Regions from separate parts of the Caballeronia eucalypticola genome, predicted to be linked through region 1. Evidence: predicted binding sites of a transcription regulator. Region 1 holds the regulator's gene; the other holds the start of a gene.
What was found. Region 1 encodes FliA, which starts transcription of late flagellar genes. Its sites were predicted from a motif close to CTAAAGTTTNNNNNNNNNNNGCCGNTA; they were not measured.

Region 1 (3,415 bases):
TCCGAACATCGATTCGAAAACAAGCGAGGCACAAACGCAACTCGCCAAAACAAAATACCCGGGCGCGCCGCGTGCGTACCACTCGTCCCAAGTGGATCGTAACGAATCAGCATCGGTCCGCCAAAATCTGGCTGAATCAGGCGATTTTCGGCCACTTTTTAGCGACGCAGTACGATTGCAATTCTGTACTACGCAGAAACTGCATAAAACGCGGCATCGATCAGCACATCAGGGAGACTCAGAATGGGGCAGGCGAATGACCCCTTGCATCGGCACCGCGGTTACGTGTGGTCGACTTTTCTCGATCCGGAAAAAGAGCAGGCGACGCTAAGAGTCATACTGTGCGGCCTCGCAACGGCCGTGTACGGCGTGCTGGCGTGGACCATTCCAACGCCCGCCGCCATTGCCAGCTTCCATGCGCTCGCGCTCTATCTGATCTATGGAGTAGCGACGCGGCTAATCATCAGCAGAATGCAACGGCAGTCGAATCTGCGCCTCGCATTCACCACTGTCGCCGATCAGGCCCTGCTCACCGTGATCCTGGGTGCCGGAGGCGCACTCACCTTGCCCATGCTATGGGCGGTCTTCCTCTTTCTGATCGGCGCGGGCGGGCGTTACGGCAAGCGCACGCTGGCATTGTCGTGTGTCACGGCGATGGTGGGCATCGTCGCGTTGTCGGTACTGCAGCCGTGGTGGATGATCAATCGCTCCGCGGCGCTCGGGATTGGCTTGAGTGTGTTCGGCGCATCGGTCTACCTCGCCGTGCTGGTCGGCCGGCTCGGCAGTGCGAACCGCGACCTCGCGCTCAAGGCGGGCACCGACCCGCTCACGGGTTTGAGCAACCGCTACATGCTGGAGCAGACCATCGGCCGGGCAATGATCGCGATATCGACGGGACAGGAAGGCGCGACCGCGTTGCTGATGATCGATCTCGACGGCTTCAAGGAAGTCAACGATACCTATGGCCACGAAGTCGGCGACGTCGTGCTGCAAACTTTCGCGGGCCTGCTGGCAAGAAGGGTAAGAACCACCGATACAGTCGCGCGGCTAGGCGGCGATGAATTTGTCGTGCTGGCGCGGCACGTGACGGGCAATCACGCGGTGCAGACGGTGGCAAACGGCGTGCACGCGGTGCTCGAGGAAATGAAGTCGGTGCAGGACCGGGTGGTGAATGTATCGGCGAGCATTGGTGCTTGCCTGATCTCGCCGGACTTGAGTCCCGGCTACAGAGATATTGCCGTGCTGATGCGCGCCGCCGATCGCGCGATGTATCGCGCCAAGTCATTGGGCAAAGGCCAGACAGAGTTCGCGGCGGACGCGGATTTCGAAACCTGACTGGTTTCCATCCGTCTTTTCATTCGCCGATACTCAAGCCTCCACGCCCGACCAAGCCTGTTCCCGCAACTTGGCCCGCAGCCGCGCAACGGCCTGGCTATGCAACTGGCAGACACGCGATTCGCTGACTTCCATCACGGCGCCAATTTCGCGCAGATTCAAGCCCTTCTCGTAGTACAAGCTCATCAGCAGCTTTTCGCGCTCAGGCAATTTATCGATTGCCTCGACCAGCGCCGAACGCAAGCTTCCATCGAGCAACGCGGAAAGCGGGTCGGCTTTATCGACGCAATAACGATCGAGAAACGGCTCGTCATCGGAAGACCGGTCGAAGTCTTCGTAATAGATCAACTGGCTGCCATGCAGATCCTGCAGCATGGCCTGATATTCGATCAGCGGCATGTTCAGATGCTCAGCCACTTCCTGCTCGCTCGCCGAGCGTCCAAGATGCTGTTCAACCTTGTGCACCGCGGATTCCACTTCGCGCGAAGTCTTGCGCATGCTGCGCGGAAGCCAGTCGTTGGCGCGCAACTCGTCGAGCATCGCGCCGCGAATCCGCTGGCTGGCGTAGGTCTCGAACTGAGCGCCTTGATCTTCTTTATAACGGCTGGCGGCATCGAGCAAACCGATCATGCCGGCCTGGATCAAGTCATCCAGATCGACGCTAGCCGGCATTTTCGCCACGAGTTGCAGGCCAAGCCGGCGCACCAACGGTGCGTAGCGGGTCAGGACCTCGGACTGTGACAGTTTTCCCTGGGCGTTATACATCGCATTCACCTTGTTCCTTCTCTTGCTGCATCACACGGACGCGGCGCTGCTCATCGCAAGCTGCATCAATGGTGTTTCCGTGCGGCGAACCGCGCCGGAGTTGATCGAGCGCTCCAATCCGTGCGGCGTTTCCGCTCGCAAGGACTGCACGGGCCATTCAAACTGCGACGCTTTCGGCATCGGCCAGTACTGCAATTCAGCGGCAATCTGCCGATAATCCCGGGCGGCCGCCGTCGCCGGAAAAGCTTCCACCGCGCAACGCGATAGTTCATGCGCCCGCGCCACGCGCGGATCTTCTGCTACGCAACCGGCAGGCATGAGTTGCACCGCGAGATAACGATTGGCGACGCCGGCGAGGTTATCGAAGGCGATTTTCGCGTCTGCGCCGTTCTTCACGTGATTCACGACAACTCGGAACCGGCCGATCGCGTGTGCGTAGTGCAGACGCTTGATGCAGGCGTACGCCTCGGTGATCGCGGCGGGCGCTACGCGGGTCACGATCACGAAGTCGTGCGCTTGCACGGCCAGATTTGAGAGCGCGCCGCTGCGATCGAGCTGGGTATCGATCAGGACGACATCGGCGGGTCCGTCAAGCAGCACCCGGCAATGCGCGGCGTCCTGGCTGATGCGTTCATCGCGAGGCGCGGCAATCACCGAAAAGCCGAACGGCGTGCGCGTGACGGCGTCCTGCAAAAAACGCTTGCCGGACAAGACCGCGCCCAGTGCACCGTTATCCGGCACCTTGGCCAGCCGGGTCACCGACAACCCGTTCTGGCGTTCATCGATTACCAGCACATCCTTGCCTTGCGCGGCGAGGGCGGACGCGAGGTTCACCACCGTCGACGTATTGCCGCTTCCGCCCATTCCACCTGCCGGGGCGCCACACACCGCGACGACCCGCGAGCCATTGCGCGTCAGCAGCCGGCGCAGGCCTTCAGCCTGATCGGACACGAACTTATCCAAAGTGAACCTCATGCAGTTCGGTGGAAGCGCGCGCGGAAAGCGCGGACAGGAGCGGCGGCACATCGTCGTCTTGCGGCACGAACGGCGAGCCGTCGCGCGGGATGCAGAAGGCGCTTTTAATCAGGAAGCGCTTGGTCGCGACATACAGGTTTTCCGGCACCTTCTGTCCCGTCGATACGTAATGCACGGGCAGCTTGTAGCGGATCACGGTGTCGAGCACGCCGCCCAGGTTCGTGGCTTCGTCGAGCTTGGTCAGGATGCAGCCCGCGAGCGGCGGCTGGTCCGGCGTGCTCTGGTACGCCTGAACTACTTCGTTTAACGTATCGCCGTGGCTGGTTGCGTTGAGCAGCAG
Region 2 (3,415 bases), on a different contig from region 1:
GTGTCTGGTGTTGCCGGCGTCACGGCGCCGCCGGTTTGGCTGGCAGTCCAGGCGCGAGCGAGCCAAGGTTGGGCTTGAGCTCGTCCGGGCTGCCCGCGTTGCTGGTAATCGTGGTTGCCGGCATGCTTTCGCGCGTCATGGACTCTTCCGACTTGTGGTTCAACACGAGAATGCTGATGCGCCGGTTCTCGGGATCGAAAGCATCCTGCTTGTTCAGGTTTTGCGTCGATGCCAGTCCAAGCACGCGCAGCACCTTCGATTCATCCATGCCGCCCGAGATCAGCTCGCGCCGTGACGCATTCGCGCGATCCGCCGACAACTCCCAGTTGCTGTAGCCCTTTTCGCCGCCCGCGTATCGCGTGGCGTCAGTGTGGCCCTGCACCACGATCCGGTTCGGCACGTCATTCAGCGCCTTGCCGATCTCGCGCAGGATGTCGCGCATGTAGGGCTCCACGTTGTTGCTGGCGAGCGCGAACATCGGGCGCTTTTGGGTATCGACGATCTCAATGCGCAGACCCTGCTGCGTCGAATCAATCCGGATCTGCTGCCTGAACTGGCGCAACACCGGGTTCGCTTCGATCGCGGACATGAGCTTGATCTGCAAGTCGCGCAGGCGGGCCTGATCGCGCCGTTCGAGTTCGCCTTGCGCGGCTCTCAACGTCTGCTCATCGAGCCGGTCCACGCGCCGCGTGCCGTCGCTCATACGGGTGGTGCCCGGCTCGGGGCTGGAAATATCGCGCCCGCCGCCGTCGATAATGCTGGAGTCCATGCCGCTCTTCTGCCCGCCCATGATCGCGTTCTTGAGCGGCATGTTGAAATACTCGGCAATCCCCTGGCGCTGCACTGGCGACACCGCGCTCAGCAGCCACATCAACAGGAAAAACGCCATCATTGCCGTCATGAAGTCGGCGTACGCCAGCTTCCACGCGCCGCCGTGATGCGCCTTCTTGCTCGATATGACGCGCTTGATGAAAATCGGACGATCTTTATTGGTCGACATGGCGGGCTCGGGTGCTCGGTCGTGAAAGGCGGTTACTTCGCTTTCACGCGGCGCACGTGTTCTTCCAGTTCGGAGAACGACGGACGCTCAGTGGAGAAGAGCACTTTGCGGCCGAATTCCACCGCGATAGCCGGTGCGTAGCCGTTCAGGCTTGCCAGGATCGTCACCTTGATGCACTGGAACATCTTCGTCGACTCCGCCACGCGCTGTTCCGCGACGCTCGCGAGCGGGCCGATCAACCCATAGGACAACAAGATGCCGAGGAACGTCCCGACCAGCGCCTGCGCGATCATTTCGCCGAGGATGGCCGGCGGCTGATCGGCGGACGCCATGGTGTGAACCACGCCCATCACGGCAGCGACAATGCCGAACGCCGGCATCGCGTCGCCTACCTTGTGCAGCGCCTGCGCCGGGCCTTCGCCTTCTGCGTGATGCGTCTCGATTTCCTCATCCATGAGGCTTTCGATCTCAAACGCGTTCATGTTGCCGCCAACCATCAGGCGCAAATAATCAGTCAGGAATTCGACGATATGCCGATCCGCCAGGATCTTCGGGTACTGGCCGAAGATCGGGCTTTTAGCCGGATCGTCGATGTCGGACTCCAGCGTCAGCGTGCCTTCCTTGCGTGCTTTTGCGAGCAGGACGTAGAGCAGCGCCATCAGCTCCATGTACACGTCCTTGTTGTACTTCGAGCCTTTGAAGAGCGTCGGGATCACGCGCAGCGTCGACTTGATCGTCTTCATGCCGTTGCCGAGGATAAACGCGCCCACACCGGCGCCCGCGATCATCAGGATTTCAACGGGCTGGACCAACGCGCCAAGGTGGCCGCCTTCCAGCGCATAACCGCCGAAGACGGACAACAGCGTCACTAGTGTTCCGATGAAAATCAGCACAGTCGAACCCTCATGGTTGCATCGGCGAAACCGCCGTTAAGTGGTTTACGGCAAGTGGCTGGAAAACTTTGAAGGGAGATAGCGGAGGGGGATGGCAGATCGGGCGCCTGGCAGCGTCTTGATTGGCGGCGCATTCAAGCCTCCGAGGCGATTGACCGACCGTCCGGCCCGGTCGCGTCGCCAGGCTTTTGAGCCGAGTCAGCAAAAAGTCGGGCAAAAGTGCCGATTTTAAGCTTACAGATCGGCAATTAATTGTAAGCAAGCATTTGCCCGTCACGATTGGACGAGCCGTTTTCCAAGCGAGTTGGCTGACCATGCGGCTAACGTCTGACTGACGGCAGCCTCTGCCAAATCTTTACGCGATACGCATTTGTTTCCACAACCGAGGTCCGCGCAGGAGCATACGGAGTATGGCCAGCCTGCCTGGGCGGTGGCACACGCCTTGCTGTATCTTGCGTCCTGGGCAATGCATCTTGCACCGCGCAATTTGATGACGGACGCGCAATCGCTTGCCGTATCAGGGCTTCGGCCACTATCCAACTTTCGTAACGGCCGGTGTTTCGCCCTGTAACAAGGTTAAGCGTTTGAAAAATGACTCGTTGATGCACGGAGTCATCTCGATAATGGGTCGTAAGGGATAACCCGATTCATCCGGGTCCTATTTTTCCGGGGGCGGCAGCATTGACGCTGGCCCGTCCGCAAGGCTTCACCGGTTTTCACTCGTTAGCGTTTGATTTTCGACTGGACGCCGCGCATCGAAGCCCTCACGAACAGGAGAGTCACGTTATGCGTATCGCACAAATTGCACCGTTGCACGAAGCAGTCCCCCCGAAGTTCTACGGCGGCACCGAGCGCGTTGTCTCGTACCTAACGGACGCGCTGGTTGATCTCGGCCACGACGTGACCCTGTTCGCGAGCGGCGACTCGCAGACCAAGGCGAAGCTCGAAGCCGCGTGGCCGCGTGCACTTCGCCTCGATCCGTCTATCCGCGACTGGAATGCGCCGCACGCGCTGCTGCTAGAGAACGTACGCCGTCGGGCCCATGAGTTCGACGTGCTTCACTTCCACCTCGACTACATGCCGTTCTCGGTGTTCTCGCAAATGGACACGCCGTTTCTGACGACGCTTCACGGCCGTCTGGATCTGCCCGAATTGCAGCCTGTATTCAGCGCATTTCCTGATGCATCGGTTGTATCGATCTCCGATTCCCAGCGCGTCCCGCTGCCGCAGGCTGGCTGGCTCAACACGATTTATCACGGGCTGCCGGAAAATCTGCTGACGCCGCAAACCCACAAGAAGCCCGAATATCTCGCGTTCCTGGGTCGTATCTGCCCGGAAAAGCGCGCCGATCTCGCCATCAAGATCGCGGCTCAAAGCGGTCTTCCGTTGAAGATTGCCGCCAAGGTGGACAAGGTCGACCAGGAGTATTTCAAGACCGTGATCGAACCGCTGCTTGCTGAGTCGAAGGCGAGCGTCGAGTTTGTTGGCGAGATCAACGAGCAGCAAAAGCCGGAGTTTTTGT

Region 2: the regulator FliA is predicted to act here: its motif matches at 1,939-1,965, upstream of motA (flagellar motor stator protein MotA).

What each region holds. Positions count from the first base shown of each region.
Region 1 is NZ_JBLKRU010000001.1:370,789-374,203, forward strand. Features, by position in the region: gene ACMX25_RS01775 (GGDEF domain-containing protein) at 244-1,335, shown strand; gene ACMX25_RS01780 (RNA polymerase sigma factor FliA) at 1,369-2,100, opposite strand; gene ACMX25_RS01785 (MinD/ParA family ATP-binding protein) at 2,131-3,063, opposite strand; gene flhF (flagellar biosynthesis protein FlhF) at 3,056-3,415, opposite strand, start outside.
Region 2 is NZ_JBLKRU010000021.1:25,567-28,981, reverse strand. Features, by position in the region: gene motB (flagellar motor protein MotB) at 20-1,000, opposite strand; gene motA (flagellar motor stator protein MotA) at 1,033-1,893, opposite strand; gene ACMX25_RS22995 (glycosyltransferase family 4 protein) at 2,680-3,415, shown strand, end outside.